DNA from 3 places in the Streptomyces sp. NPDC001194 genome. Region 3 is predicted to be linked to each of the others. Evidence: riboswitches for the same ligand, from Rfam matches in the RefSeq annotation. Region 3 holds a riboswitch; each other region holds the start of a gene.
What was found. A riboswitch is a leader RNA that binds a small molecule or an ion and turns the genes downstream of it on or off. The one in region 3 is predicted to bind cobalamin.

Region 1: another riboswitch for cobalamin. It lies ahead of ACFY1T_RS23605 (aldehyde dehydrogenase family protein); the one in region 3 lies ahead of cobN (cobaltochelatase subunit CobN).
Region 2: another riboswitch for cobalamin. It lies ahead of ACFY1T_RS33080 (energy-coupling factor ABC transporter permease); the one in region 3 lies ahead of cobN (cobaltochelatase subunit CobN).

The regions. Positions count from the first base shown of each region.
Region 1 covers NZ_JBIAXU010000012.1:191,148-200,938, reverse strand. Annotated here, with positions in the region: gene ACFY1T_RS23610 (MDR family MFS transporter) at 1-362, shown strand, start outside; cobalamin riboswitch at 469-601, shown strand; partial or broken gene ACFY1T_RS23605 (aldehyde dehydrogenase family protein) at 945-1,617, shown strand; partial or broken gene ACFY1T_RS23600 (enoyl-CoA hydratase-related protein) at 1,602-2,066, shown strand; gene ACFY1T_RS23595 (ATP-binding protein) at 2,162-5,062, opposite strand; gene ACFY1T_RS23590 (cytochrome P450) at 5,253-6,614, opposite strand; gene ACFY1T_RS23585 (terpene synthase family protein) at 6,637-7,569, opposite strand; gene ACFY1T_RS23580 (hypothetical protein) at 8,197-8,670, shown strand; gene ACFY1T_RS23575 (DUF11 domain-containing protein) at 8,759-9,791, opposite strand, start outside.
Region 2 covers NZ_JBIAXU010000025.1:97,731-107,521, reverse strand. Annotated here, with positions in the region: gene ACFY1T_RS33105 (L-serine ammonia-lyase) at 1-1,208, shown strand, start outside; gene ACFY1T_RS33100 (hypothetical protein) at 1,458-1,763, shown strand; gene ACFY1T_RS33095 (SsgA family sporulation/cell division regulator) at 1,960-2,367, shown strand; gene ACFY1T_RS33090 (hypothetical protein) at 2,486-2,986, shown strand; gene ACFY1T_RS33085 (flavodoxin family protein) at 3,225-3,938, opposite strand; cobalamin riboswitch at 4,038-4,233, shown strand; gene ACFY1T_RS33080 (energy-coupling factor ABC transporter permease) at 4,262-4,963, shown strand; gene ACFY1T_RS33075 (energy-coupling factor ABC transporter substrate-binding protein) at 4,969-5,331, shown strand; gene cbiQ (cobalt ECF transporter T component CbiQ) at 5,335-6,084, shown strand; gene ACFY1T_RS33065 (ATP-binding cassette domain-containing protein) at 6,081-6,902, shown strand; gene ACFY1T_RS33060 (PadR family transcriptional regulator) at 6,950-7,486, shown strand; gene ACFY1T_RS33055 (EF-hand domain-containing protein) at 7,566-7,778, opposite strand; gene ACFY1T_RS33050 (YncE family protein) at 7,858-9,054, opposite strand; gene ACFY1T_RS33045 (polysaccharide deacetylase family protein) at 9,051-9,791, opposite strand, start outside.
Region 3 covers NZ_JBIAXU010000010.1:192,637-202,427, reverse strand. Annotated here, with positions in the region: gene cobN (cobaltochelatase subunit CobN) at 1-1,239, opposite strand, end outside; cobalamin riboswitch at 1,272-1,410, opposite strand; gene cobG (precorrin-3B synthase) at 1,549-2,883, shown strand; gene ACFY1T_RS21600 (precorrin-8X methylmutase) at 2,880-3,527, shown strand; gene ACFY1T_RS21595 (precorrin-2 C(20)-methyltransferase) at 3,524-5,029, shown strand; gene ACFY1T_RS21590 (hypothetical protein) at 5,109-5,792, opposite strand; gene ACFY1T_RS21585 (cobalt-precorrin-6A reductase) at 5,836-6,606, opposite strand; gene cobM (precorrin-4 C(11)-methyltransferase) at 6,596-7,345, opposite strand; gene cbiE (precorrin-6y C5,15-methyltransferase (decarboxylating) subunit CbiE) at 7,342-8,688, opposite strand; gene ACFY1T_RS21570 (oxidoreductase) at 8,879-9,791, shown strand, end outside.

The sequences.
Region 1 (9,791 bases), on a different contig from region 3:
CCGCCCTGCTGCTCATCGGCCTCGGGATCGGCATGGCCTTCGTGCCGATCCTCGCCACCGTGACCGGCGCGGTCGCCGCGGAGCGCTCCGGCGGCGCGGCGGCAGCCGTCCTCACGGCCCAGGAGCTGGGCCTGGCGATCGGCGCGGCGGTGCTGGGCACCGTGATCTCCGTCCACGTGGACCGCCTGCGCGCCGGATCGGTGCTGCCCGTCATGATCGAGAAGGAGCTGCTGCGCGCCGAGACGGTGAACTTCTGGTGGGCGGCCGGCAGCGTACTGCTCGCGGTCCTGGTCGCCGCCCTGACGATCAGGTCCCGGGGGCCCCGGGGCGATGCGCAGGCCGCCCCCGCCGCGGGGACGTGATCCTGCGCGCGTTCACCCGAGGCGGTGGAGCCGGCCGGACTTCCGGTGGAGGGGGTGGACTTACTAGGACGTCCGACTATATGTTCGTGAGCGAGCCCGCGGTGCAGGGAAGCCGGTGTGAATCCGGCGCGGTCCCGCCACTGTGACCGGGAAGCGTGCTGTCCAGCAGGTCAGGCCACTGACGGAGAGATCCGCCGGGAAGGCCGGGCGGCGCGCGGTGATCCGGGAGTCAGGATACCGGCCGTGGGGTGTTCCGTGTTGTCCACGAGGATGGAGAAGACACGCATGGCACCGGTACGTGACCACGGCCCTGGTGATCCGGCGGAGTTCGCGAAGCACGCGGCCCTGACCGCGCGTTCGTAGCTCACCGAAGGCGTCCGCACCCGCGCCTGCACCCGCTTCCCGCAAGCGCGTCCCCCTCCGCGTCCGCAGCCGCGTCGGCACCCGCCATCGGCGATCCGCCGCACGCCTGCCGCCTTCGCCGTCCCGCGGCCGCCCGACGGCGGCGTGCACCACGACCGGTGCCGCCGCGCGGGCCCGCCGCGCCCTCCTCGGATCTCACCTGACGAGAGCAGGCTTCCCATGGTCCGTGAACTCACCCACTTCATCGGCGGAAAGCACACCACGGGGACCTCCGGTCTCCACGCCGACGTGTACGACCCCAATACAGGAGCCGTCCAGGCCAGGGTCCCGCTGGCCGGACGCGCCGACACCGAGGCGGCCGTCGCCAACGCCGAGGAAGCGCAGCGGGAATGGGGCCGGTGGAACCCGCAGCGACGCGCCCGCGTCATGCTGCGCTTCCTCCAGCTCGTCGAAGGCGAACGCGAGGCGCTGGCCCGGCTGCTGTCCGCCGAGCACGGCAAGACCGTCGCCGACGCCCACGGCGACCTCCAACGCGGACTGGAGGTGGTCGAGTTCGCCGCCGGGATCCCGCACCTGCTCAAAGGCGAATTCACCGACAACGCCGGCACCGGCATCGACGTGCACTCCCTGCGCTCCCCGCTCGGCGTCGTCGCCGGGATCACCCCCTTCAACTTCCCCGCGATGATCCCGCTGTGGAAGGCCGCGCCCGCCCTCGCCTGCGGGAACGCCTTCGTCCTCAAACCCTCGGAGCGGGATCCGTCCGTACCGCTGCGCCTCGCGGAGCTGTTCCTGGAGGCCGGTCTGCCCCCGGGCGTGTTCAACGTGGTCAACGGAGGCAAGGAGGCCGTCGACACCCTCCTGGAGGATCCGCGCGTCCACGCCCTCGGCGGCGGATGCGAGCTGGCCATGCTCTGCGACATCCTGCTGGCCTCCGACACCGCCGTCTTCGGGCAACCCGAGATCAAGCTCGGGGTGATCCCCGGCATCGGCGGCTCCCAGCGGCTGACCCGCGCCGTCGGCAAGGCCAAGGCGATGGAACTCTGCCTGACCGGGCGGACCATGGACGCCGCCGAGGCCGAACGGGCCGGCCTGGTATCCCGCGTCGTCCCGGCGGACGAGCTGCTCGCCGAGGCCCTCGCCGTCGCCGAAACGGTGGCCGCCATGTCCGCCCCCGTCGCCATGATGGCCAAGGAGGCCGTGAACCGGGCCTTCGAGACCACCCTGGCCGAGGGCGTCCGCTTCGAACGCCGCCTCTTCCACGCCGTGTTCGCCACCGCCGACCAGAAGGAGGGCATGAGCGCCTTCTTGGACAAGCGCGCCGCGGAGTTCACCCACCGCTGACCGGACTGCGATCCGCCCCCTCTCCCGGCCGGGAGAGGGGGCGGATCACCTGGTCCGGCGATCGCGCGGAGCGCCCCGAGCCCGCGCCCGGACCGTCAGCTCCCCAGGGCCCGGCGCAGGCCGAGGCGGTCGGTACCGAGCTTGGTGAAGACCGCCGAGAGGAGTTCGGAGACCGCCTGCGGGCTGCTGTGCATCTTCGCCGCGATCGCCGTGTTGTCCAGACCGAGCGCGGCATGCTCGGCCGCCGCGCTCTCGGCCACCGTCAGCGTGTCCTGCTCGAAGGTGTGCAGCCGGCGCGGGCGCAGGCCCGCCGACACCAGCTGGGAGCGGGCGCGGCGCGCGAGGCCGTCGGCGCCGCAGGCCGCGACGGTCTCCATGCCCCGGTAGAGCTGCTGCGCCGCCCGGTGCGGGTCACCCAGGGTGTGCAGGGCCGTACCGTGGTCGACGAGCGCCTGGGCCAGCTCGCAGGCGGCCGGGGACTGTTCGAGGTGCCCCACCGCTTCCTGCAGCAGGACGGCCGCGTGTGCGGGATCCGTGGCCGCCGCCGACACGCGCAGGGCGTGGCCGATCACGCTGGACGTGCCGAACGCCCGCGCCCGGGCCACCGCTTCGGCCGCCGTGGCACGTGCCTGGTCGGGCGCGCGGGACACCTGCGCCAGCGCCAGGTCCAGTTGCCACGGACTCCACGACGGATTGCGGGTGCCGCGCAGATCCAGCCGCTTGCCCGCCGCGGCCAGGTTCTGCATCGCCTCGTCGATCCGGCCCTGGGCCAGCAGCAGCTTGCCCCACACGGCCTGCGGGTCGGGATAGACGACCGCGGCCGGGAACCCCTCGCCCAGTTTGTAGGTGTGGGCGACCCGCAGCGCCTCCTCCGTGTTCCCGCGCGCGAGCAGCGTCTCGATGAGCGTGCCGATCGCGTACCACTGCGCCGGGATGCCCTGCCCGACACGGTCGGCGATCTGCAGGCCGTTGCGCACGAAGTCCTCGGCCTCGGCGAGCCGCCCGCGCCGGTAGCGGACGTAACCGAGCAGGGTGTACACGAACGACAGGTGCGCGCCGCGCCAGCCCTTGCCCTCGAACTCGACGATGCCGGTGTTGAACAGGTCCTCGGCGCGGCCGGGCTGGTCGCAGTACATGAGCGTGACCGCGATGACCGAGGGCACTTCGAACCCGAAGTCCTGGTCGGTCCAGCTCATCCCGCCGTCGAGCGCCTGTTCCGCGTACTCCAGCGCCGTCGTGGCGGGCTCGCCGCGCATGGCGGCGTCCCAGGCCCGCAGGCCCAGGATGTGCCGCTCGGCCAGACCACGGCCGGTGATCCGCTTGGCGAACTGGGCGAGGAGCCGGGAGCGGGCGGGCGAGTTCTCCTCGTCGACCCGGACCGAGTTCCACTTGAACTGCTCGGCCTGCATGCGCAGCCGCGTACGGGAGCTGGTGGCCCGCTTGGCCTCCTCCTGGAGGAGCCCGGCGGCCTCCGCCAGCTGACCGGTGTGGGCGAGCGCCTGGGCCAGCCGGTACGTGATCGCCTCCCGCAGGCCCTGCTCGGCCTTGGGCTCCTCCAGCGCGGCCCTGAGCTGGTTGATCGTGGTGGCGGGATCGTGCAGGAGGTTCGCGGAGCCGAGCTCGAACAGCACCTCGGCCCGGTCCTCCGCGTCCGGGGGCTCGCGCAGCGCCCGGGCCAGATAGCGGCGTGCGGCGTCGGGCGCGCCCGCGGAGAAGCTCTCGCGCGCCGCCTGGCGCAGCTGCTGCACGACCCAGGGGTCGCCGTCGGGGTGCATCTCCAGCAGGTGCCGGGCGGCGGCCGCGGCTCCCTGCCCGTCGTCGACCAGTGCCTGCGCGGCCATGCCGTGCATCGCGACGCGCACACCGGGCGGGATCGACCGGTACACGGCGGTGGCGACGAGCGGATGGAAGAACTCGACGACCTCCTTGCGGCGCAGGCCGGTGAGGACGGTCAGGATGCGCGCGGCGCGCAGCTTGTTGATGGCATCGGCGACCTGTGCGTCCCCGAGCGCCGCCACGCTTCCGACGATGCCGGTCGGTACGGCGGTGCCGAGGACCGCGGCCGCCCAGGCGAGCCGGACGATGGAGGGCCCGAGCTGTTCGAGGCGGTCGATCAGACCGCTGCCCTTGACGGCGGAGGCCAGGTCGCGCAGCTCGGGGATGCTGTCCTGGTGCGGCTTCAGCTCGCGGTCGCGGCCCTTCATGGCCAGTTCGACGACCTCGAAGGGGTTTCCGCCGGTGATCGCCCAGCACTCGCGGCAGAACACGTCGTCCGCGCTCTGGCCGAGCGCGTCCCGCACTATGCGCGCCACCGCGCTGGTGGTGAGGGGAGCGAGCTCGTGCGGACGGGTCCCCTGGCGCCCCATCAGCGCACGCAGTGCGCCGGCGCCCGCGGGGATCTCGTCCGGGCGGCAGGCCACCATGATCAGCATGGCGAGCTCCTCGGCCCGCGCCGCGAACGCGGTCAGCCAGGCCAGGGACTCGGCGTCCGCCCAGTGCGCGTCGTCGAGGATGAGGACGACGGGCGCGCTGCGGACCGTCAGGTGGGTGACGACCCAGTCCAGGCCGTCGCGCACGCCCTGCGGGTCCGGCGCCGTCGGGCTTTCCGGGGCCGCGGTCAGTCCGAGGGCCGGGGCGACGATGCTGTACCAGGTGCCGAGGACGTCACGCCGTTCGTCCTCGGTCATGGCGGCGAAGGCCGGCTGGATGAGCTGGCGCATCACGTGGAACGGCACCTGTTTCTCCTGCTCGCCGCCGCGGGCGAACAGTACGGTGCACGAGCGCTCGGCCGCGTGCCGGCGGGCCTCTCCCAGCAGGGTGGTCTTTCCGATGCCGCCTGATCCCGCGAAGGTCAGGACACCTCCGCGGCGTGCGGTCGGACCGTTCTCCGAGGTGCCGCACAGCTCGTCCACCGCGCGGTGGATCGCGCGAATCTCGGATTCCCGCTCGAGCAGCGGCTGGGTCGCCCACCCTCGCGGTTCCGTGACATGTGACATTCTTGCCCCCTCCAGCGCGTGCGGCCGAGTGTACGACCCCGCGGACGGGAACTTGCTGCTTAAGCACATTATTGCGGGATCACGTCACCCGTAAGGGGACAACGCTGTATCCTCATCTGCCTTTAGGCCGCCCGTGACGGCGTGTGATCGCTGAACTCTCCTTGAATGGAACCGAATCGATCAGATTCCGTCAATGGCGTGAAACAGGGATCATCGGAAGCTCGCTGGGCTGGGGCATTCCCGCGGGGAGTTCCCGCACCGCCACCCCCGGAGCGGGCACCAGCCGCCATCGCGACGCCACCGTCGCGAGGGCGGTCAGGATCTCCGCCACGGCGAACGTGTCCCCGATGCACTTGTGCTGGCCCGCGCTGAACGGGATGTACCGGTGCGCGCGCGGCTGCTCGTCCGGCTTCTCCTCCCACCGGTCCGGATCGAACACGGTCGGATCGCGGAACAGTGCGGGATCGCGGTGCAACGCGTAGGGACTGTACGCCAGTTCCGCGCCGGCCGGGATGGAAACGCCGCCCAGGGTCAGGGGCACCAGTGCCCGCCGGGTGAACAGCAGCGGCGAATGGAGGCGCAGCGCCTCCTGGAACACGTTGTTGGCGTAGGGCAGCCGGGCTATGTCGGACGGGTGGACGCGGCGCGTGCCCACGACCGCGTCGACCTCCTCGTGGAGCCGCTTCTCGACCTCCGGATGCCGGCCCACCTCGTGGAACACCCAGGACAGGGTGGTCGCCGAGGTCTCCGTACCGGAGAAGAGGATGGCGATGACCTCGTCCCGCACCTGCTCGGGGCTCATCGTCGTGCCCGTCTCCGGGTCGACGCTCGACAGCAGCAGGGACAGCAGGTCGTGGCGGTCGTCCGCCCCGGCCTCCTCGGCGCCGTACTGCGCGATCACCTGGTCGATGATCCCTCGCAGGCGGGCGGCCGCCGCGTCGAAGCGCCGGTTCAGCGGGATGGGCAGCCGGTCCAGGGACTTGGGCATGACCGCCCGCAGCAGCATCCCCTCCAGGACGATCGGCAGCGAGCGGTGCACCTCGGCGATGGCGGGCCGGCTCAGATCCCCCGAGAAGATCATCTCGGCCACCGAGGACAGCGCGTACCGCCGTGCCTCGGTGACCATCGAGATCTCCCGGCCCGCCGTCCACGACGCGGTCATCTCCTCCGCCGCCCGGCTCATGACCTCGGCGTACTCGGCGATGTGGCTCCGGTGGAAAGCCGGCTGGATCATCCGGCGCTGCTTGCGGTGGAACTCGCCGTCCGTCGTCACGATGCCGTTGCCGAACATCGGCCGCAGCCGGTCGAAGACCCGGCCGCGCCCGAACTTCTGGGCCTGCTGGACCAGTACGGCGTGGACGTGGTCCGGACTCGTCAGCACGTGCACGGGCCAGGTTCCGATGTCGAGCCGCACGATGTCGCCGTGCTCGCGCAGCGACTCGAGGAAGGCGATCGGCCGGCGCCACAGGGGGATGGCGTGCCCCAGGAGCGGTAACCGCCCCGGAGCCGCCGGTGCGTGGACCGCAGGGCCGAGTTGTTCCGTACGGGCCATGGGTCGACTCCCTGTCATGCCGTCATGCCACCGAAACGAGGTCCGGGCGGGTGTATGCGGACTCCAGCCCGGCCGCGAACCGTTCGTCGCTGTACCGTGTGCACTCGTAACGCTGCCACAGATCGGCGCCGATCATCCAGTCTTCGTAACTGCGCACGCAGCGGGTGACCGCCGCACGCACCGCCGGGTCCATCTCCCCCTGGGAGTCGATGACTTGAAACAGTCGCCGTTCCGCCGTCACGTAGTCCTCTATGCGGACCTGGATGCGGGCCTCGACCGACCGGACCGCGTCCGGAAGCGAACACCCCTCCCAGGAGGCGATGAGGGAGACCAGGTTGTTGTTGTCTCCGCAGGCGTGCTCCTTCGGCAGGGAGAACACGTCGTTGCCCCACGAGATGATGTCCACGGCGCTCTCCACGACCGCCTGGAATGCGGGAAGGTCGTGGACGTGCTGCGGCAGGTCGATTCCCAGTCCGGCCTCCACCATGTCCATCATCGGCAGCAGTTGGGAACTGTGCCGTCGCATGAGCACGTAGTCCTGGACCGAAGGGCGTCTGGCCGCCCCCCGATTGCCCGCCTCCTGGTCCAACGAGTCCAGCATCTGCGGTACGTGTGTTCGATATCGGGCCGCCGTGCCCGGGGCCATGCCGTCCAGGATCCGGTCGCACAGCTCGATGAATCCCTTCACCAGCGGATTGCGGCGCGATGTCGACCTTGAAGTCCGGCCCGTGTCCAGGTACTCGGTGATGGCATCGGTGACGGGCCGCCAGGCGGCAAGTTCACCCGTCCGGATGAGGTGGTCGTGCTGATCGTCCAGGACGAACGACCAGGCCATCCACTCGGCGAGGAGCACGATGGTCTCGTACGGCACCTCACCGCTCACGCGGCCCGCGAGGTGCCCGCAGCCGATCGCGGTGAACTGCTCGGCGGCATCCGTGACGAGCTCGTGGCCCAACGCCCATGACGTGGCCTCGGCGTTGGCCCGTGCGGCCAGCGGATGCTTGGAGTTCCCGAACGGAAGATGAAAATCAGGAACAGGGAATGGGTCGAGCCGGGCCATTGATCCCCCCACGGAAGAGTCGGATTCGCCAATACCCGCTCAATGTACGATCGTCATGGCACGTGCAATTTCAAGAGCACCCCGCTGCCGCGGCGTCGTTACGTCCGCACACGCCGCGGCTGACGGAAAGAACCGGTCGGGAACCGACCGGAACCCCTCCGCGCACGACTACATCAGGCCACTCGTGAAGTAATTAACCCTCAGGGCGCGGCGCACTGTCAATGTAGAAATTGCGGAGATACTGCATTGTCCCTGCTATTGGGCAGGGAATATCCCTCGAGGATGTGCGTGCGGCATAGTCGCAGACATTCGGAATGGAATATTCCGGATAAGTCCGCCCTCATGGGCGTCTTCCGGCCACTCGCGGGACCGCTGGAACGGCCGTCTGCCAACTCGCTCCTCCGTGACACCTGTTGAAGATGGGACGGTCGTGCCGTCCGGCGGTGGCCGAAGAGCGCCGTGGAGGTACGCGGCACTCCCTACACTTCCGGGAGGACGCGGCCGTCCTGGAAGGGCGGGGACATGATCGAGCACCATGCGGCGGACTCGGGCGACGGCCAGGAGCCCGATGTCCTGGGCCCCTACCTGGAGGTCCTGCGGTCGCGCCTGACCGGCGAGCGGTTCGAGGTGCTCATCCGCGCCGTCCAGATCACCTGTGCGCTGCTCGCCGACGGCCGGGAGGCCGTCCTCGAAGTGCCGGGAGAGGCCGATCTCGTCCCCGACCTGCAGTGCGAATACCTGTCCCTGATGGCCGTGATGATCACGGGCCACCTGGATCACCGCCTCGTCGAACTGGCCGCCCCCGACGGCGGCAAGGGCTGGGCGGTCGTGGACAACACCCGCCCCCGCCAGGAACCCGCCGCGGCCTGCGTGTCCCCGCCGCCGGCCCCGTCCCCGTCCCCGTGCGAGGCCGCGGAGCGGGCGTGGATCGACCGGGAGCTCGACGGCATCGCACGCGCCACGCGGGACCCTGACGGTGGGAGCGCTCGGGGCTGATGGCACAGGGAAGCCCCCCGGCCGGGAAGGCCGGGGGGCTTCGCGCTGCGCGACGGCCCGGGGAGGGGGGCCGCTCCCGTGCGGTGCGCTACGGGGTCGTCTTGCCCACCTCCAGGTCGGCGGTGGGGTTCTTGACGGTGCCGCCGGGCGGGCCGGCCGCCCTGCTGGTGTTGTTGTCCGTGTTCGGATCCGCCGTCAGCGCCCTCACGGTCGCGGTGTTGCGGATGTCGGAGCCGTCGCCCGTGTAGTGCGGGTCCAGCTTCACCCTGAACACCCAGGTCACGTCGGCCCCGGGGGCGAGGGTGGGCAGAGGGCCGCAGGTCACCGTACGGCCGGAGGAGCAGGAGGCGTCGCCGCTCACGTAGCTCAGCGCCGTCGGCAGCACGTCGCTGACGGTGATCCGCTCGGCCGTCGAGGGCCCGGTGTTGCTGACGGTCAGGGCGTACTCGAAGGTCTCGCCCGGCGCCACCGGCGCTGTCTGGACGGGCTTCTTGGCGAGGGCGAGGTCGGCGGACGGCGCGGCCACGTTGCCGCCGGGGACGGACGCCGTGCTCGAGTCGTTCTCGCTCGCGGGGTCGATGTTGTCCGCGGTCACCTGGGACGTGTTCTTCAGGTCGCTGCCGTCCCCGCTGTACGAGGGGTCCACCCGCACGGTCAGGACGTACTCGGTGAAGTCGCCGACCTTCAGGGGGCTGGTGCGCTTGCAGGACACCATGTGCCCCGAGACCGTGCATCCCGTCGGCGAGGAGGTCACGTACGCCAGCCCCTCGGGGAGGTTGTCCGTGAGCTTGACGTTGTAGGCGTCGGCCGAGGGGCCGTTGTTGGTGACCCTGATGCGGTAGTCGAAGGTCTCGCCGGGCTTGGGCGGCTTGGCGCCCACCGCCTCCTTGGTCACGGCGAGGTCGGCGGTCGGCTTGTTGACCTTGCTGCCGGGCAGGCCCGCCGGGCTGCTGGTGTTGTTCTCGGGCCTGGGGTCCTTCGTCTTCGACGCCGCGGTGGCCGTGTTGAGGACGTCGGATCCGTTGCCGGTGTAGTTGCTGTCCAGCCGGACGGTGAACCGCCAGCTCTTCGGCGAGCCCTGGTCGAGCACGGCCAGCGGACCGCAGGTGACGGTGCCGTTG
Region 2 (9,791 bases), on a different contig from region 3:
ACGGCCACGGCACGCCCAAGGCGGTGCTGCTGGGCCTCGAGGGGCACTCCCCCCGCTCGGTGAACGTGGAGACCGCCGACGACGAGGTGGAGCGCATCCGCAGGACGGGCCGCCTGCGGCTGCTCGGCACCGAGATAGGGGAGGCGCACGAGATCGCCTTCGACGAGCCGAGCCAGCTGATCCTGCACCGCCGCCGGTCCCTGCCGTACCACGCGAACGGCATGACGCTCTTCGCGTACGACGCCGCGGGCGCGCCGCTGCTGGAGAAGACGTACTACTCGGTCGGCGGCGGTTTCGTGGTCGACGAGGACGCGGTCGGCGAGGACCGGATCAAGCTCGACGACACGGTGCTGAAGTACCCGTTCCGCAGCGGCGACGAGCTGCTGCGCATGGCCCGCGAAAGCGGTCTGTCGATCTCCGCGATGATGCTGGAGAACGAGAAGGCCTGGCGCACCGAGGAGGAGATCCGCGAGGGCCTGCTGGAGATCTGGCGGGTCATGCAGGCGTGCGTCGCGCGCGGCATGTCCCGCGAGGGCATCCTGCCGGGCGGCCTGAAGGTCCGGCGCCGGGCCGCGAACACCGCCCGCAAGCTGCGCACCGAGGGCGACCCGCTGGCGCTGTCGATGGAGTGGATCACCCTCTACGCGATGGCCGTGAACGAGGAGAACGCGGCCGGCGGCCGGGTGGTCACCGCCCCGACGAACGGCGCCGCGGGCATCATCCCCGCGGTCCTGCACTACTACGTGAACTTCGTGCCCGGCGCCGACGAGGAGGGCGTGGTCCGCTTCCTGCTGGCGGCCGGCGCGATCGGCCTGCTGTTCAAGGAGAACGCCTCGATCTCCGGCGCCGAGGTCGGCTGCCAGGGCGAGGTCGGCTCGGCCTGCTCGATGGCGGCGGGCGCCCTCGCCGAGGTGCTGGGCGGCACCCCGGAGCAGGTGGAGAACGCGGCCGAGATCGGCATGGAGCACAACCTGGGCCTGACCTGCGACCCGGTGGGCGGCCTGGTCCAGATCCCGTGCATCGAGCGCAACGGCATGGCGGCGGTCAAGGCCGTCACCGCGGCCAAGATGGCCATGCGCGGCGACGGCACCCACAAGGTCTCCCTCGACAAGGTCATCAAGACCATGAAGGAGACGGGCGCCGACATGAAGATCAAGTACAAGGAGACCGCCCGCGGCGGCCTGGCGGTCAACGTCATCGAATGCTGATCCGCAGCGCGTGACGAAGGAGGGGCCCGGCGCGGTGCGCCGGGCCCCTCCGCGTTCCACAACACGGTGAATCCGCAGGCCAATTGAGGTTTGGGTCGAGTTGATCACGCGTGAGGGCGAACCCTCCGCTCCGCCCTGGTTTCCCGGTGATCACATGCGCCATGGTGATCACGTGACGTCGCGGCCACACCCCCGGCGGCCGGCCGGCCGCCTTCGACCGCGGCCTTTCGTGTTCGGGAGGACTTCTTCATGGCAAGCAACCGCAGCATCCGCGCCCTGGCGGCCGTCGCAGCGCTCCCCTTCGCCGTCGCGCTCTTCGCGGGCACGGCCCGGGCCGACAACGGGGCCGGTGCGGGCGTCTCGTCCAACGCCGCCGTCGGCGAGATCCTCGGCAGCGGGGTGGCCGGCGCCAACCTCGGCAACTCCTCCACCACCCAGCAGGTCGCCACGGGCTCCGGGGCGTCCAACCAGGGCAACGGCGCCCAGGCCAACGGCGCCGGCTCCACCGCGATCGGGCAGTCCAACGGCTCGCTCGTCTTCCACCCCGTCCCGTGACGGACCGGTGACGCGGCGGCCCGCCCTTCCCCCGGAGGGCGGGCCCTTCGCGTTCCCGCCGCCTTTCCTGTGAGAAGAGGGGCCCAGCGGCCCCCGGGGTCGGGACCTTCGGCCCGCGGGGGCGGCCGGGCGGTGGGCTAGCTTGCCCGAAGGGGCCGCGAGCGCCCCGGCCGGGACACGACAGAGAGGCCAGCGCATGGACGGCATCGAGCACCGCGTCCTCCCGCTCCGGCTGGAGGCTTCGCCCGAGCCCGTGCCGGTGTTCGGGGCCTTCACGTACCGCCGGGACCGGCCCTACGAGCTGGCGCTCGACTTCCGGGGCGCCGGGATGCACCTGGCGCGCTGGGTGTTCTCCCGCGACCTGCTGCTCGACGGGGAGACCTGCGCGACGGGCGAGGGGGACATCCGGGTGTGGCCGCGGTGGCGGGGCGGTGAGCCGCGGGTCTTCCTCGCCTTCACCAACGGCGCGCAGAGCTGCGTAGTGTCCGCCCGTGCGAAGGACGTACGGGTGCTGTGCAGGCGGCTGGTCACCCTGGTGCCGCGGGGCGAGGAGCGCCGGCACTACGACCTCGACGCCGAGCTGAGCACCCTCCTGCCCCGATAGGGTCCTTTTTGGGATTGTTTCTTTTGTTTTGATGCGGTCTGGGTGCAACCATGAGCCCGCCGGGGAGTGTCCTCAGCAGTGACACCGGTCCCCGCCTCTGAAGAATCAGGGGGACGTCATGAACCATCTCCGCCGCCGGCGGCTCTTGGCCCTCGCCACGGGTGCGCTGCTCACCGCCGGGATCACCCTCGCCGCGCCGGCCTCGGCCGCCGTCCGGCCCGCGCCGCTCGTCGTGAACGCCCGCTGGGGCGGGCACTGCACGTACGACCGCATCGTCATCGACCTGCGGGGACACGTCCCCCAGGCCACCGTCACCCGCGTCCCGCGACTGGTCCACGACGGGTCCGGCGCACCCGTTCCGCTGGCCGGGAAGCACTTCCTCCAGATCCGGCTGCATCCCGCCGCGGCGCACGACCGCGCGGGCAACGGCACGTACCGCGGACCGGAGCTGGTCAAGATCCGTCTGCCGCGGCTGAAGGGGCTCGCCCTGACCGGCGACTTCGAGGGGTACGTGACCTTCGGCGCCGCCTTCGACGGCAAGCCCTCCTTCCGCTCCTTCACGCTGCACGGGCCCGAGCGCTTCGTGCTGGACGTCGTGCACCGCAACGTGTGCCGTTGAGGAGCGGCGGGGGGGGGGGGGGCGCCCGGGCCCCCCCCCCCCCCCCCCCCCCCCCCCCCCCCCGCCGGGCCGGGGGGGGGGGGGGCGGGCCCCGCCCCCCGCGGCCCCCCCACCCGCCCGGGGCCCGGGCCCGGGGCGGGTGTGGGGGCCGGCGGCCCCCCCGGGGGGGGGGGTTTGGGGGGGGGGGGGGGGGGGGGGCCCGCGGGCCCCCCCCCCCCCCGGCCCGGCCGGACACCGCTCAGCGGTAGTCGGGGTTCGGGAAGTCGAAGCGGCAGCCGGCGTCCCACTCCGAGCGCTGGTTGCCGTGCGCCGGGATGCCGCCCCCGCGCTTGAGCAGGGCGGCCAGGTGCATGAGGTTCCAGGACATGAAGGTGGTGTTCCGGTTGGTGAAGTCGTTCTCGGGGCCGCCCGAGCCGGGGTCGAGGTACGAGGGACCCGGCCCGGCCTCGCCGATCCAGCCGGCGTCGGCCTGCGGCGGGATCGCGTAGCCGAGGTGCTGGAGGCTGTAGAGGACGTTCATCGCGCAGTGCTTCACGCCGTCCTCGTTGCCGGTGATGAGCGCTCCGCCGACGCGGCCGTAATAGGCGTACTGGCCCCGCTCGTTCAGGATCGAGGAGCAGGCGTAGAGCCGCTCGATGACCTGCTTCATCACGGAGCTGTTGTCGCCGAGCCAGATCGGGCCGCACAGTACGAGGATGTCGGCGTCCATGATCTGGCTGTAGAGGACGGGCCACTGGTCGCTTTCCCAGCCGTGCTCGGTCATGTCGGGCCAGACACCGGTGGCGATGTCGTGGTCGACGGCGCGGATGAGCGAGGTCCGGGCGCCGGCCGCCGCCATGACGGCGCGGCTGCGGTCGATCAGGCCCTCGGTGTTGCTGGTCTCGGGCGAGCGCTTGAGGGTGCAGTTGACGTAGACGGCGGTCAGGTCGGAGTAGTCGAAGTCGGCGGGCACGCCGCCAGCCTGCGCGGCGGCGGCCGGGGCCGCCAGCGGACCGCAGCCGTTCGGGCGTCCGGGCGTTCGGGCCGGGTTGGTACAGGTCCGTCCCTCCGACTAGGGTCAGCTGGCCTTGGTGTTCGGGAAACCGGTGGGAAACCGGTGCGGCCCTCGCCACTGTGAACGGGAAGTCCGGCTCCATTCCTTCGGGAGGCCACTGGGCGGCGCGGGATGTTCCGCACCGCCCGGGAAGGCGGGGCCAGGGCATCAGCACCCGTGAGCCAGGAGACCGGCCGGGGCGCGTTGTCCATCCACGAGGTGCTGGAGAGGTCTCCCCACACATGCACATAGCCGAGGGGTTCCTGCCCCCATTGCACGCGGTCGCCTGGGGCGCCGCGTCCGCTCCGTTCGTCGTCCACGGCGTCCGCGCCCTCACCCGCGAGGTGAAGGCGAACCCGGAGAGCACGCTGCTGCTCGGGGCGTCCGGAGCATTCACCTTCGTCCTGTCCGCGCTGAAGATCCCGTCCGTGACGGGCAGTTGCTCGCACCCCACGGGGACCGGACTCGGGGCGATCCTGTTCCGGCCGCCGATCATGGCGGTGCTCGGCACGATCACCCTGCTCTTCCAGGCGCTGCTGCTGGCGCACGGCGGCCTGACCACCCTCGGCGCGAACGTCTTCTCGATGGCGATCGCCGGGCCGTGGGCGGGGTACGGGGTCTACCTGCTGCTCAAGCGCTTCGGCGTCCCGCTGATGGTGACCGTCTTCTTCGGCGCCTTCTTCGCCGACCTGGTCACCTACTGCGTGACCTCCGTACAGCTGGCGCTGGCCTTCCCGGACCCGGGAACCGGGTTCCTCGGCGCGCTCGCGAAGTTCGGGGGCATCTTCGCCGTGACCCAGATCCCGCTCGCGGTGAGCGAGGGGCTGCTGACGGTGCTCGTGATGCGGCTGCTGATGCAGTCGAGCAGGTCGGACCTGGTCCGGCTGGGCGTGGCGAAGCTGAGCGGGCGCGGCGTGCAGGGCGAGCGGAAGGCGGCGGTCTGATGGGCATGAGCCGGAACACGAAGATCAACGGCCTGCTGCTGCTCCTGGTGGCGGCGCTGGCCGTGCTGCCGATCGCGCTCGGGATGGGCGAGGGCAAGGAGGAGCCGTTCACGGGCGCCGACGCGCAGGCGGAGACGGCCATCACCGAGCTGAAGCCGGACTACGAGCCCTGGTTCTCGCCGCTGTACGAACCCCCCTCCGGGGAGGTGGAGTCGGCCCTGTTCGCCCTCCAGGCGGCCTTGGGCGCGGGCGTGCTCGCGTACTACTTCGGCGTCCGCAAGGGCCGCCGCCAGGGCGCCGCCCTCGCCGCCGCCGCGGGTGCTCCGGACGGCTCCGGGGCGCCCGGCACGGCCGCCGCGGAGTCGTAGGCGGTGCTGCCGATCGACGTGGCGGCGCACGGCAGCCGGTGGCGGCGCCGGCATCCGCTGGAGAAGGCCCTGCTGGGGCTCGGGCTGACGGTCACCGCCGTGTGCCTGCCGCCCTGGCCCGGCGGGCCGCTGGTCGCCGCCGCCACCCTCGCCGTGCTGCTCGGTCCGGCCGGCGTGGCCGGGCGGCAGCTGTGGCGGGCCTTCCGGATCCCGCTGGGCTTCTGCTTCACCGGCGCGCTGCCGCTGCTGGTCGCCGTCGGCGGCCCGGCCGGGTTCGTCTCGCTCGCGCCCGACGGCCCCCGGCACGCCGCGGAGCTGCTCCTGCGGACCTCCGCGGCCTCCCTCGGCGTGCTGCTGTTCGCCTTCACCACGCCCGTCTCGGACGTCCTGCCCCGGCTGGTCCGGGCCGGGGTCCCGGCGCCGGTGGTGGACGTGGCCCTGGTCATGTACCGCATCGGCTTCCTGCTGCTCGACTCCACGGCCCGGGTCCGGCGCGCCCAGGCGGCCCGCCTGGGCACGTCCGGGCGGGCCGCGGCGTGGCGTTCGCTGGCCGGGCTCGCCGCCACCTCCTTCGTACGGGCCTTCGACCGCGCGGCGCGGCTCCAGGAGGGGCTGGCCGGGCGCGGCTACGACGGCGCGCTGCGGGTCCTCGTACCGGAGGCGGCCCTGTCCTGGCGGTTCCTGGCCGCGTCCGGGGCCCTGCTGGCGGCCCTGATCACCCTGACCCTCACCCTGAAGGGGCTGTACCTGTGAACCCGTTGGTGGAACTGGCCGGCGCCGGCTACGCGTACGAGGACGGCCCCGCGGTCCTGTCCGGCGTGGACTTCGCCATCGCGGAGGGCCGGGCGCTGGTCCTGCTCGGCCGCAACGGCAGCGGGAAGACCACGCTGATGCGGCTGCTGAGCGGGGGCCTGCGGCCCGGCACGGGCGCGCTGCGCCTCGACGGCGCGGCGGTGTCGTACGACCGGGCCGGGCTGACCCGGCTGCGCACGGCCGTGCAGCTGGTGGTCCAGGACCCGGACGACCAGCTGTTCGCGGCCTCGGTGGAGCAGGACGTGTCCTTCGGGCCGCTGAACCTGGGGCTGGCTGCGGCCGAGGTGCGCGCCCGGGTGGACTCGGCGCTCGCCGCGCTGGACATCACGGCCCTGCGGGACCGCCCCACGCACCTGCTCTCGTACGGCCAGCGCAAGCGCGCGGCGATCGCGGGGGCGGTGGCCATGGCTCCGCGGGTGCTGATCCTGGACGAGCCGACGGCGGGCCTGGACCCGGACGGACAGGAGCGCCTGCTGGACGTCCTGGCCCGGCTGCGGGCGGCCGGCACCACGGTGGTGATGGCCACGCACGACGTGGACCTGGCGGTCCGCTGGGCCGACGACGCGGCGGTGCTGACCCCGTCGGGCATCCGTACGGGCCCGGCGCAGACCCTCCTCTCGGATCCGCGGCTCCTGGCCACGGCGGGCCTGCGCCAGGCCTGGTCCCCGGCGGTGACGTCCTTCCTGCGGGCCCACGCGCTCCTGGACCCGCACGCCCCGGGTCCGAAGACCCCGCAGGCCCTGGCCGCCTGGCAGTAGGGAACGCGATCGCGGTCCGCGGGCGCGCGCATCCCTAGGATGGCGGCATGTCGCTGCCGCACGCCATCCTCACCGCCCTGATGGAGAAGCCCTCGTCGGGGCTGGAGCTGACGCGGCGGTTCGACCGGTCGATCGGGTACTTCTGGTCGGCGACGCACCAGCAGATCTACCGCGAGCTCGGCCGGCTGGAGGAGGCCGGGCTGATCCGGGCGCTGCCCGGCGAGGTGCCCGTACGGGGCCGGAAGAAGCAGTACGAGGTGCTGGACGCGGGCAGCGCGGAGCTCGCACGGTGGGTCGGCGAGAGCCAGGACCCGAAGGCCATCCGGGATCCGCTGCTGCTGCGGATCCGGGCCGCGGCCGTGGTCGGGCCGCACGGGCTGGCCGCCGAGCTGCGGCGCCATCTGGAGCTGCACCGGCGCCAGCTGGCGGTCTACGAGGCGATCGAGGAGCGGGACTTCCCGCCGGGGCGGGACTCCGACGAGGACCGGCTGCGCCGGCTCGTGCTGCACGGCGGCACCGGCCTGGAGACGTTCTGGCTGCGCTGGCTGGAGGAGGCCCTGGCCGAGGTCGAGGACATGACCTGATCCGCCGGGGCCGCGCGGGCAGTGCGAAGCCCCCGCGCCGCCCGGCAGGGGGCGGTGCGGGGGCTCGCAAGGGCTGGCTCTACTTGTTCAGGGCGGCCCAGAACTCGTCGAAGCTCATGCGGCCGTCGCCGTTCGCGTCCTTGGCGGCGATCACGGCGTCCGCGACGGAGCCGGTGACGAACGCGTCGCCCATCGCCTTCATGGCCGCGCTGTACTCGTCCGCCGTGACGAAGCCGTCACCGTCCGCGTCGAACTTGCCGAACGTCGCCCGCGCGCTCTCGATGTCAGCCACTGGGATCCACCCCTTCTCGGTGCTTGTTGACCGGCCAAGGGTAGCTGCACTCCCGCCCTGCTCCGTCCGGGGGCCGCGGCTAGCGGAAGATCCCCGTGTGGCCGAGCGAGTAGCGGCCCGGCTGGGGGTAGACGGCCAGGCCGTGGGGGCCGCCGCCCACCGGGATCTTGGCGAGCTGCTGCCCGGTCGTGGTGTCGATCGCGTAGACCTCGGAGTTGTAGCGTCCCGACAGCCACAGCACCTTGCCGTCCGCGGAGACGCCGCCCATGTCGGGGCTGCCGCCGTCCGGGAGCTCCCACTTCTTCGTGAGCTTGTTCTGCTTGAAGTCGAAGACGGAGATGCTGCCCTCGCCCCGGTTGGAGACGTACATCTCCCTGGAGTCGCGGCTCACGTAGAGACCGTGCGTGCCCTTGCCGGTGGGCAGCAGCTTGGGGATGTCGAACTTGTCCCCGCTGAGCACCCACATGCCGTCCGCCATCATGTCGGCGACGTAGAAGGTCTTCCCGTCCGGGGAGACCTTGACGTCCTGCGGCATCGCGCCCTCGAAGGGCAGCTTCTGCTGGCCGACGACCTCCATCCTCTCGGTGTCGACCTTGAGCAGCTCGCCGGAGAACTCGCAGCTCACGATGAAGTACCGGCCGTCGGAGGAGAAGTCGGCGTGGTTGACCCCGAAGCAGGTCACCGGGACCGTCTTCACCCGGTTCATCGTGTGCGGATCACGGAAGACCAGCTCGCGGTCCATGGAGGCCATCACGATGGCGTACTTGCCGTTCGGCGTGAAGTACAGGTTGTACGGGTCGTGCACCTCGACCGGCTCGCCCGCCTCGCCCGTGGCCGGGTTGATCGGGGTGAGCGTGTGGCCGCGGTTGTTGTTGACCCACAGGGTCTTCATGTCCCAGGAGGGGACCACGTGCTGGGGCTGGATCCCGACCGGGATGGTGTCGATGACCTTGTAGGTCTTCGGGTCGATGACGGACACCGTGTTGGAGGTGGTGTTCGGTACGTAGACCCGCGACGGGAAGTCCTTGACCAGCGGCGAGAGGTTGTTCGGCCGGTCGGCCGCGTACACGTCCTTCGGGTCGAGGAGCGGCGGCATGCCGGCCAGGCCGGGCGGTACGGCCGGGACGGCCTTGACGGGCGCGGGCTGCCGGGCCGGGGCCGCGGAGCCGAGCGCCCCGGCGGGCTCCTTGTCTGCCGATCCGCAGCCGGCCAGGGCGGCGAGGACCAGACCGGCCAGCAGCACGGTGGCCTTCCGGGGAAGGCGGGTGGTCGTCATGAGGTCAGCAGCTCCGTGGTGGTCACCGCGCGCAGCTTGCGGCGCGCGAGTTCTTCGAGGAGGGGCGGCATCGCGTCGACCGTGTCCGCGTAGCCGAAGTGCAGGCTCACCACCGATCCGCCGTGGATCGTCCCGGTGACGGTGCGGATGACGGCCGCGGCGCCGGGCGAGGTGAAGTCGAGTGAGTCCACGTCGTACGAGAGGACGTGCGGGTAGCCCGCCCGCCGGGCCAGCTCCTTGACGAGCGGGGTGGCGTACTGGGTCTGGGAGGGCCGGAACCAGGTGCCGATGGAGCCGGTGAGCCGCTTCAGCCGCTGGGCGCAGCCGGTGATCTCGGCGTAGGCCTCCGCCTCGGGCATGTCGTTGATCGCGAGGTGGCGCTGGGTGTGGTTGCCGAGCTCGTGGCCGCCGTCAAGGATCCGGCGGGCCATGTCCGGGTGGGCGTCGAGCCAGCTGCCGATCGCCAGTACGGTGACCCGCGCGCCCGCCCTTTCGGCCTCGGCCAGCACGGCCCGGGCGATGGAGGGATCGCCGTTGCCGTGGAAGGTGAGGGCGACCCGGGGGCGGTCCCGCGGACCGTGCGCGATCTCGACGGGCTGGCCGGGGAACCGGCGCGGCGCGGCCGCGGCCCGGACGGGGGCGGGTTTCGCCGAGGCCGCCTCGGCCGGCGGGCCGTCGGGCGTACGGGCGTCCGTGCCGCAGGCGGCGGTGAGGGCGCCGACGGCGGCCGCGGCCCC
Region 3 (9,791 bases):
GTTGCGGGCCAGCTGCTCCTCGGTCAGCCAGTCCTGGTCGTGGCCGCCGGCCTCGATCAGGGCGCGGATCAGCTCGTCGCCGTCGCCCGAGACCAGGCCCGGGACGTCCTCGACGGGGCCGAAGTCGTATCCGCCCGCGATGAGGGTGCGCAGCAGCTCCACGGCGCTGGCCGGGGTGTCCAGGCCGACCGCGTTGCCGATGCGGGAGTGCTTGGTGGGGTACGCCGAGAGGACGAGCGCGACCTTCTTGTCGCGGCGCTCGATGTGCCGCAGCCGGGCGTGCCGGACGGCGATGCCGGCCACGCGGGCGGCGCGCTCGGGGTCGGCCACGTACGCGGGCAGGCCGTCCTCGTCGAGCTCCTTGAAGGAGAACGGGACGGTGATCAGGCGGCCGTCGAACTCGGGCACGGCGACCTGCGTCGCGGCGTCGAGCGGGGAGAGGCCCTCGTCGTTCTCCTCCCAGGCGCTGCGCGAGCCGGTCAGGCACAGGGCCTGCAGGATCGGCACGCCGAGCCCGGCGAGCGCGCCCGCGTCCCAGGACTCGTCGTCGCCGCCGGCCGAGGCCGTCGCGGGCTTGGTGCCGCCGGCCGCGAGCACCGTGGTGACGATCGCGTCCGCCGACTCCAGCCGCGCGATGAGCTCCGGCTCGGGCGCGCGCAGGGAGGACACGTACAGCGGGACGGGCGTCCCGCCGGCCTCCACGATCGCGTCGCACAGCGCGTGCACGAAGGCGGTGTTGCCGCTCATCTGGTGGGCGCGGTAGTACAGCACCGCGATGCGCGGGCCGTACGGGCGCACCGGGGTGCGCTCCAGCGGGCCCCAGGTGGGCGCCGCGGCCGGCGGCTCGAAGCCGTGTCCGGTGAGCAGCACGGTGTCGGAGAGGAAGCGCGCCAGCTGGTCCAGGTTGGCGGGGCCGCCGTGGGCGAGGTAGCCGTGCGCCTCGGCCGCGATGCCGATCGGGACCGTCGAGGCCTCCATCAGCTGGGCGTCCGGGGCCTGTTCGCCGGTGAGGACGACCACCGGGCGGGTCTGGTCCGGCGCCAGGAGCAGGTCGAGCCCGTCCTGCCAGGCGCGCAGGCCGCCCAGGAGGCGTACGACGACCAGGTCGACGCCGTCGAGCAGGGCGGGGAGGTCGTCGAGGGGAAGGCGGGAGGGGTTCGCGAACCGGTACGGCACGGGGCCGTCCGCGGCGCGGGCGCTGAGCAGATCGGTGTCGGACGTCGACAGCAGCAGGATCATGCGGCGGCATGCCTTCCTCGGGGTTTCCGCGCCCCGGGCAGTGAGGACAGCGGGAGTTCCTGACTCACCCGGCGGATCGCTCCGCGGGGTTCACAGTGGCGGGACCGCGCCGGATTCGCACCGGGCTTCCTCCCAGCGGGCCACGTGGCTCCGCCGGTGGTCATCTTAGGTGGCCTTCTCGCGGGCCGGGAGTGGGGGTGGCCGCGCCCGGGGAGCGGATCGGGGCAGGTCGGGCGGAGGGCGGGGCGCACGGGGCGGGTGGTGACGGACACAGGCCGGGGCAGGTCAATCGTGGGTATGCTCGCCGCCATGCCGCCCCAGCCCCCTTCCGCCGCACCGCGGGACGAACCGGTCATACGTGACCGCGGTGACGCCTGCCCCGGTGCGCTGCGGCTGCACGCGGCGGACGACGGGTACCTGGCCCGGATCCGGATACCCGGCGGAATGCTCGACGCGGACGCGGCCCTGCTGCTGGCCGACGCGGCGGACCGGCTCGGCGACGGCCGCATCGACCTCACCTCGCGGGGCAACGCGCAGCTGCGCGGGCTCGGCGCGAGCTGCGGGGGCGAGCTGCAGGGCGTGCTCGTACGCGCCGGGCTGCTGCCCGCACCCACCCACGAGCGGGTCCGCAACATCGTCGCCTCGCCGCTGACCGGCCTGGACCGGAGCGGTCTGCCCGATGTGGCGCCGTGGGTCGCGGAGCTGGACCGGCTGCTGTGCGCGAGCGGGGCGGCGGCCGGGCTGTCCGGACGCTTCCTGTTCGCCCTCGACGACGGACGCGGGGACGTCACCTCGCTCGACGCCGACGTGAACCTGGCAGCGGTCCGGGGCGGGGAGCGGGCCCTGCTGTGGACCGCAGATCCCGCGGACGCCCTGCTCGTGGCCGCCGCCGACGGGCCGCGGGCCGCGCTCGTCGCCGCCTCGTACTTCCTGGACGCCGTCCGCCGGGCCGGTACCCGGGCCTGGCGGGTGTCCGAGCTGCCCGCCGAACAGGCGCTGCGTTCCGCCGGGTTGGGGGTCCTTCTGGCCGCCGCCGGGATCCCGGCCACCGTTGTACGGGGCTCCGCCGTCCCGCGCGCGGCGGCACCCGAACCGGGCGTGGTGGAGGGTCCCGAGGGCACCGCGGCGCTCAGCGTGTTCGCGCCGCTGGGCCGCCTGACCACCGCGCAGTGGCGCCGCCTGGCCGGCCTCACGGGCCGCGTCCGGCTGACTCCTTGGCGCGGGATCGTCGTTCCCGGCCTGCCCGCCCGCGCCGCCGAGGACGCCCTCGCCGGGCTCGCCGGGGCCGGGCTCGTGACCGGCCCCGACGATCCCTGGCGGTCCGTCACCGCCTGTACGGGACGGCCGGGTTGTGCGAAATCCCGCGCGGACGTGCGCGCCGACGCGCGCGCCGTCGTGGCGCAGGCACAGCCGCGGCAGCCGCCCCCGCAGGGCACCCGGCTGCTGCCCGTGCACTGGTCCGGCTGCGAACGCCGGTGCGGGCACCCCCGCGGCACCGCCTGGGCGGACGTGGTCGCCACCGCCGACGGGTACGACCTGTCCGCCACCGGCCACGCCCCGCTCCGCGGTGTCCCGGCCTCCGAACTTCCCGCGGCCCTCGCGGCCGTACGCCGCACCACCTCCCACGACGCAGCGAAGAAATGAGCGAGTACACAGTGTTCGAGTACGAGAAGGACGGCGCGGCGATCTACCGCCAGTCCTTTGCCACGATCCGCGCCGAGGCGGACCTCTCCGGGCTGCCCGCCTCCGTCGCCCAGGTCGCGGTGCGCATGATCCACGCCTGCGGAATGACCGACCTGCCCCAGGACCTCGGCTACACCCCGGACGTCGTGCTCCGCGCGCGGGCCGCGCTGCACGCCGGCGCGCCGATCCTCTGCGACGTGCAGATGGTCGCCAGCGGCGTCACCCGCAAGCGGCTGCCCGCGGACAACGAGGTGATCTGCACCCTCTCCGACCCCGCCGTCCCGGCCCTCGCCGCCAAGATGGGCACCACGCGCAGCGCCGCCGCCCTCGAAGTCTGGCGCGACCGCGGACTGCTGGAGGGTTCCGTGATCGCCGTCGGCAACGCGCCGACCGCGCTGTTCCGGCTGCTGGAGATGATCGAGGAGGGCGCCCCGCGCCCCGCGGCCGTCATCGGCGTCCCGGTCGGCTTCATCGGCGCCGCCGAGTCCAAGGACGCGCTCGCCGCCCACGCCTCCGGGCTCGACCACCTGATCGTGCGCGGCCGGCGCGGCGGCAGCGCCATCGCGGCCGCCGCCGTCAACGCGATCGCGAGCGAGGAAGAATGAGCACCGCAGCCGGTACCGGAAAGCTGTACGGCGTCGGGCTCGGCCCCGGCGACCCCTCCCTGATGACCCTGCGGGCCGTCGAGATCATCGCCGAGGCCGATGTCGTCGCGTACCACAGCGCCCGCCACGGCCGCTCGATCGCCCGCTCGATCGCCGCGAAGCACCTGCGCGCCGACCACGTCGAGGAGCCGCTGGTCTACCCGGTCACCACCGAGACCACCGACCACCCCGGCGGCTACCAGGGTGCGATGGAGGAGTTCTACGAGGCCTCCGCCGCCCGGCTCGCCGCGCACCTCGACGCCGGCCGGACCGTGGCCGTCCTCGCCGAGGGCGACCCGCTCTTCTACGGCTCGTACATGCACATGCACAAGCGGCTCGCCGACCGGTACGAGGCCGAGGTGATCCCCGGTGTGACCTCGGTGAGCGCCGCCGCGGCCCGCCTCGGCACCCCGCTCGTCGAGGGCGAGGAGGTGCTGACGATCCTGCCCGGCACCCTGCCCGAGGAGGAGCTCACCGCCCGCCTCGCCGCCACCGACTCCGCGGTCGTGATGAAGCTCGGCCGCACCTTCCCCGCCGTACGCCGGGCGATGGAGGCCAGCGGCCGCCTCGCGGAGGCCCGGTACGTGGAGCGCGCCACGATGGCGGGGGAGCGGACCGGAGTCCTCGCCGACACCGACCCCGACAGCGTTCCGTACTTCGCGGTCGCGGTCGTGCCCAGCCGCATCGGCAACCCGGGCAGCGTGCCGTCCGGCCCCGGCGAGGTCGTGGTCGTCGGCACCGGACCGGCCGGGCCGCTCTGGCTCACCCCCGAGACGCGGCGGGCGCTGGCCGACGCCGAGGTGCTCGTCGGGTACACCACCTACCTGGACCGGGTCCCCGCGAAGCCGGGGCAGATCCGGCACGGCTCCGACAACAAGGTGGAGTCGGAGCGCGCCGAGTTCGCGCTCGACCTGGCCCGCCGCGGCAAGCGGGTGGCCGTGGTCTCCGGCGGCGACCCGGGCGTCTTCGCCATGGCCACCGCCGTCCTGGAGGTCGCCGGGCAGCCCGAGTACAAGGACGTGCCCGTACGGGTCCTGCCGGGGGTGACCGCCGCCAACGCGGCGGCCGCCGCTGCCGGGGCCCCGCTCGGCCACGACTACGCCACCATCTCCCTCTCGGACCGGCTCAAGCCGTGGGAGGTCATCGCGGAGCGGCTGCGCGCCGCCGCCGCGGCCGATCTGGTGCTCGCCCTGTACAACCCGGGTTCGCGCAGCCGGACCTGGCAGGTGGCCCGGGCCAAGGAGCTGCTGCTGGAGCTGCGTCCGGAGCGGACCCCGGTGGTCGTCGCGCGGGACGTGGGCGGTCCGGAGCAGTCGGTCCGCGTCCTCGCGCTCGGTGAACTGGAGCCGTCCGAGGTGGACATGCGCACGATCCTGCTGATCGGCTCCTCGCAGACCCAGGTCACGGAGCGCCCGGACGGCACCCGCGTGACGTGGACCCCGCGCCGCTACCCCGAGGCCTGACCGGCGGTACGCACAGGCCGCCGCCCGGGGGCGCGACGAAGCGCCCGCGGGCGGCGGCCGGCCGCCCGCGGCGGCGGGCTCAGCACTGCCAGAGGAACGCCGCCCGGCCGCAGGGCTCGCAGACGTGCGCATAGGCGCTGCCGGAGCCGAAGTTGGGGGCGGTGAGGGGATCCGGACCCTCGTCCAGCCGGGCGACGAACTCCATGGGGCGGCCGCAGCCCGTGCAGTCGGGGGTCTCGTCGTACTGAAGCCAGTCGGCGGTGCCGCCGAGCCGGCCGAGCACCTCGTGCGCCGGGCGCCCGCTCCGCTCGGACCAGGCCTTGCGCGCGAGCCGGTACTCCGGCTCGGCCACCGTGACGAGCTCGACGGTACGGACCGCCCCCAGCTGCCGAACGTCCTCCTCCTCGTCCTCCTCGTCCTCGCCCTCGTCGTCTTCTTCGTCCTCGTCCTCGTCCTCGGCGGCGGGGAGCGCGGGCAGCGGCATCGGCACGAGCCCGGCCGACGGGAAGAGGTACGCCCTGTTGCCGCCGGACGTCGCGCTCCACTCCCCGCAACTGCCGGGGTCGTTGGCGCACATGAAGACGGCGAGGATCCCGCGCCCGCCGTCGAGGACGATCTGCGCGATGAAGCAGAGCGGCCCGGAGCAGGTCGTACAGGTGGGCCAGCGCGTGCCGGAGGGCGCCAGCGGAAGGCCGCCGATGCGGGTGACCGGGGCGTCGGGCGCGGCGGAGCCGTCGTGGATCAGCAAGGTGGTGGTGCTCATACCGACGAGGGTAGGAGCGGCCACCGACAACGGCCGGGCGGGGTCAGGCCCGGGCCGCCCCGAGCCACTCCAGGGCCGTGTCCGTGTCCCCCGCCTCCGCGACGCCCTCCGGGACCCGGGGCCTGCGGACCACCAGGACCGGGATCCCGGCCCGGCGGGCCGCGGTCAGCTTGGGGGCGGTCGCGGAGCCGCCGCTGTCCTTGGTGACCAGGACGTCGATCCGGTGTCGCGCGATCAGATCACGCTCGCCCTCCAAGGTGAACGGACCCCGGTCGAGCAGGACTTCGAGCCGCGGCGGGACCGGCGCCTGCGGCGGGTCCACCGAACGCACCAGGAACCAGGTGTCGGTGAGGTGCGCGAAGGTGTGCAGGCCCATGCGGCCGGTGGTCAGGAACGCGCGGGAGCCCAGGCGGGGCAGCCGTACGGCCGCCTCGTCGAGCGAGTCCACGAAGGTCCAGTCATCGCCAGCCTGCGGAGTCCAGCCGGGGCGCCGCAGCGCCAGCAGAGGCACCCCCGTGAGCGCCTGCGCCTCGGCGGCGTGGAAGCTCATCCGCTCCGCGAACGGGTGGGTGGCGTCCACGATGCGGGTGACGTCGTGGGCGACGATCCAGGCAGCCAGCCCCGCGATGCCGCCGAAGCCGCCGATCCGCGTATCGCCCGGCGGGAGCACAGGCGAGGCGACCCGGCCCGCCAGCGAGGTGGTCACATGGCAGGAGGGGACGGCGGCCAGCGCTTCCGCGAGGCGGCGGGCCTCCGTGGTGCCGCCCAGGATCAGGACGTGGTGGGCCGGGAGGGGGGCCGGCTCAGCAGGCATGCCGGTCGCGCTCGGGGGAGTACAGGTGGCTGTCGCGGAACTGCTCGGCGCCGAGCGTACGGCCCACGATGATCACCGCGGTGCGGACCAGGCCCGCCTCCTTCACCTGGGCGGCGATGTCGGCCAGCGTGCCGCGCAGGATCAGCTCGTCGGGGCGGCTGGCCATCGCCACCACCGCCACCGGGCACTCGGCCCCGTAGTGCGGCAGCAGCTCGGAGACGACGCGGTCCACGTAGCGCGTGGCCAGGTGCAGCACGAGCAGCGCGCCGCTGCGGCCGAGCGTGGCCAGGTCCTCCCCGGGCGGCATCGGCGTGGCCTGCTGGGCGATCCGGGTCAGGATCACGGTCTGGCCGACCGTGGGCACCGTCAGCTCCCGCTTCAGCGCGGCCGCCGCCGCGGCGAACGCCGGGACGCCGGGCACCACCTCGTACGGGATGCCGGCCGCGTCGAGCCGCCGCATCTGCTCCGCGACCGCGCTGAAGACCGACGGGTCGCCGGAGTGGAGCCGCGCCACGTCCTCGCCCGCCGCGTGGGCCCGTACGCACTCGGCGATGATCTGGTCGAGGTTCAGCTGCGAGGTGTCGACCAGGCGGGCGTCCGGCGGGCACTCGGCCAGCAGTTCGCGCGGGACCAGGCTGCCCGCGAACAGGCAGACCGGGGCGGCGGCGAGCCGCCGGGCACCGCGCACCGTGATCAGGTCGGCGGCGCCGGGGCCCGCACCGATGAAGTACACGGTCATGTCGTCTCCTGGTCCTTCGCGGTCTCTTCGGTCTCTTCGGGCTGTTCGGGCCGTTCGGTCTTCGCGGTCTCCTCGTGGGCCGCCGCGGGCCGCTCCGTCCGCGGCCAGGGCTTCGTCACCGACCACTGGGTGACCGGCATCGCCTGCCGCCAGCCCGTGAAACCGCCGACCGGCACCGCGTGCGCGACGGCCAGCTTGACCAGGTCGCCGCCGTGGCGCCGGTAGCGCTCGGTGAGGACCGCCTCCGACTCCAGCGTCACGGTGTTGACCACCAGCCGGCCGCCGGGGGCCAGCGCCGCCCAGGCCGCGTCCAGCAGGCCCGGCGCGGTCAGCCCGCCGCCGATGAACACCGCGTCGGGGACCGGCAGCCCGGCCAGCGCCCCGGGCGCGGCGCCGGTGACCACGCGCAGCCCCGGGACGCCGAGCGCGGCGGCGTTGCGGGTGATGCGGGCGGCCCGCTCCGGGACGCGCTCCACGGCCACCGCCCGGCAGGAGGGGTGCGTCCGCATCCACTCGATGCCGATGGAGCCGGAGCCGCCGCCGATGTCCCACAGCAGCTCTCCGGGGGCCGGGGCGAGGGCGCACAGGGTGGCGGCCCGGACGTGGCGCTTGGTGAGCTGGCCGTCGTGCTCGTACGCGGTGTCGGGCAGGCCGGGGGTGGCGCCGAGCCGGGGGACGGCGCCGTGCCCGTCCCGGCGGCAGTCGACGGCCACCACGTTGAGGGGGTCGCCGGGCGCGCGGTCCCAGCTCTCGGCCCGTCCCTCGTACGCGTCCTCGCGCTCGGAGCCGAGCTGTTCCAGCACCCGCATCCGGCTCGGGCCGAAGCCCCGCTCCCGCAGCAGAGCGGCGATCTCGTGCGGGGTCGCCGCTCCGGCGCTGAGCACCAGCACCCGCCGGCCCTCGTACAGGGCGGCCGCGAGCCGGGCCACCGGGCGGCCGACCACCGTGACCACCTCGGTGTCCTCCACCGGCCAGCCCAGGCGGGCGCAGGCGTACGAGACCGAGGAGGGGTGCGGGTGGACCCGCAGGGCGTCCGGCCCGAGCTCCTCGGCCAGCGCCCGGCCGATCCCGTAGAACATGGGGTCGCCGCTGGCCAGCACCGCGATCCGGCGGCCCGCGTACTCGGCCATCAGCTTCGGCACGGCGGGCCGCAGCGGGCTCGGCCAGGCCACCCGCTCGCCCGGGCACTCTCCGTCCGGCAGCAGGTCCAGCTGGCGCGGCCCGCCGATCAGCACCTCGGCGCCGGTCAGCGCGGTCCGCGCGGCGGCGGTGAGCCCGGCCCAGCCGTCGGCGCCGAGGCCGACGACCGACACGGGTCTGGGGAGCGGCGGTGCGGAGCTCACTGCGCGGTACCTCGGGAACGGGAAGGGGAGCGGGCGGGTGGACCCGCAGCCTACTGGCCGGGGTACCGGCCCCCGGCTCCACCCCCGGGAAGGGGGAGGTCTACCCTCGGTAACCCCACGGTGACCGAGGCCGTGGCCCCACGGCCCGACCGTCTTGACCGTCTTGACCCCACGTCGCGAGGGAGCTCACATGACCGGCTGGAACGCCGAGAACATCCCCGACCAGAGCGGCCGCACCGCCGTCGTCACGGGTGCCAACAGCGGTATCGGCTACGTGGCCGCCCGCGAGCTCGCCCGGCGCGGCGCCGACGTGGTGCTGGCCTGCCGCAGCTCGGCGCGCGGCCGGGCCGCGGTGGTCCGGCTGCGCTCCGAAGTCCCGGGCGCCGAGGTGGAGTTCATCCCGCTGGACCTGGCCGACCTGGCCTCCGTACGGGAGTTCGCGCACGTCCACGGGCAGCGCCGCACCTCCCTCGACCTGCTCGTGAACAACGCCGGCGTGATGGCGCTGCCGTACGGGCGGACCGCCGACGGCTTCGAGACCCAGTTCGGTGTCAACCACCTCGGCCACTTCGCGCTGACCGGACTGCTCCTGCCCCAGCTGCTGGCCGCGGCCCCCGGGGCCCGGATCGTCACCGTCTCCAGCGGCTTCCACGCGCTCGGCGACGTCGACCTCGACGATCCGAACGGCGAGCTCGGCTACCGGCGCTGGATCGCGTACGGCCGCTCCAAGACCGCCAACCTCCTCTTCACGCACGAGCTGGCCCGGCGCCTCGAAGCCCGCGGCTGCGGGATCGTCGCCGCTGCCGCGCACCCCGGCTACGCCTCGACCAACCTGCACGCCGGGGCCGCACGCCAGGAGGGCCACCGGCCCATGTCGCGGCTGATGGGCCTCGGCGCCGCCGTCCTCGCCCAGTCCGCCGCCTCCGGTGCGCTGCCCACGCTGTACGCGGCCACCGCGCCGGGGGTGGGGCCCGACGCCTTCTACGGACCGCGGCTCGGCTGGCGCGGGGCGCCGGCCGGCTCCTGGCGGGCGAAGTGGACCCTGGACGACGCGTCCGGCGAACGGCTCTGGGCTCTCTCGGAGAAGCTGACCTCCGTCCCGT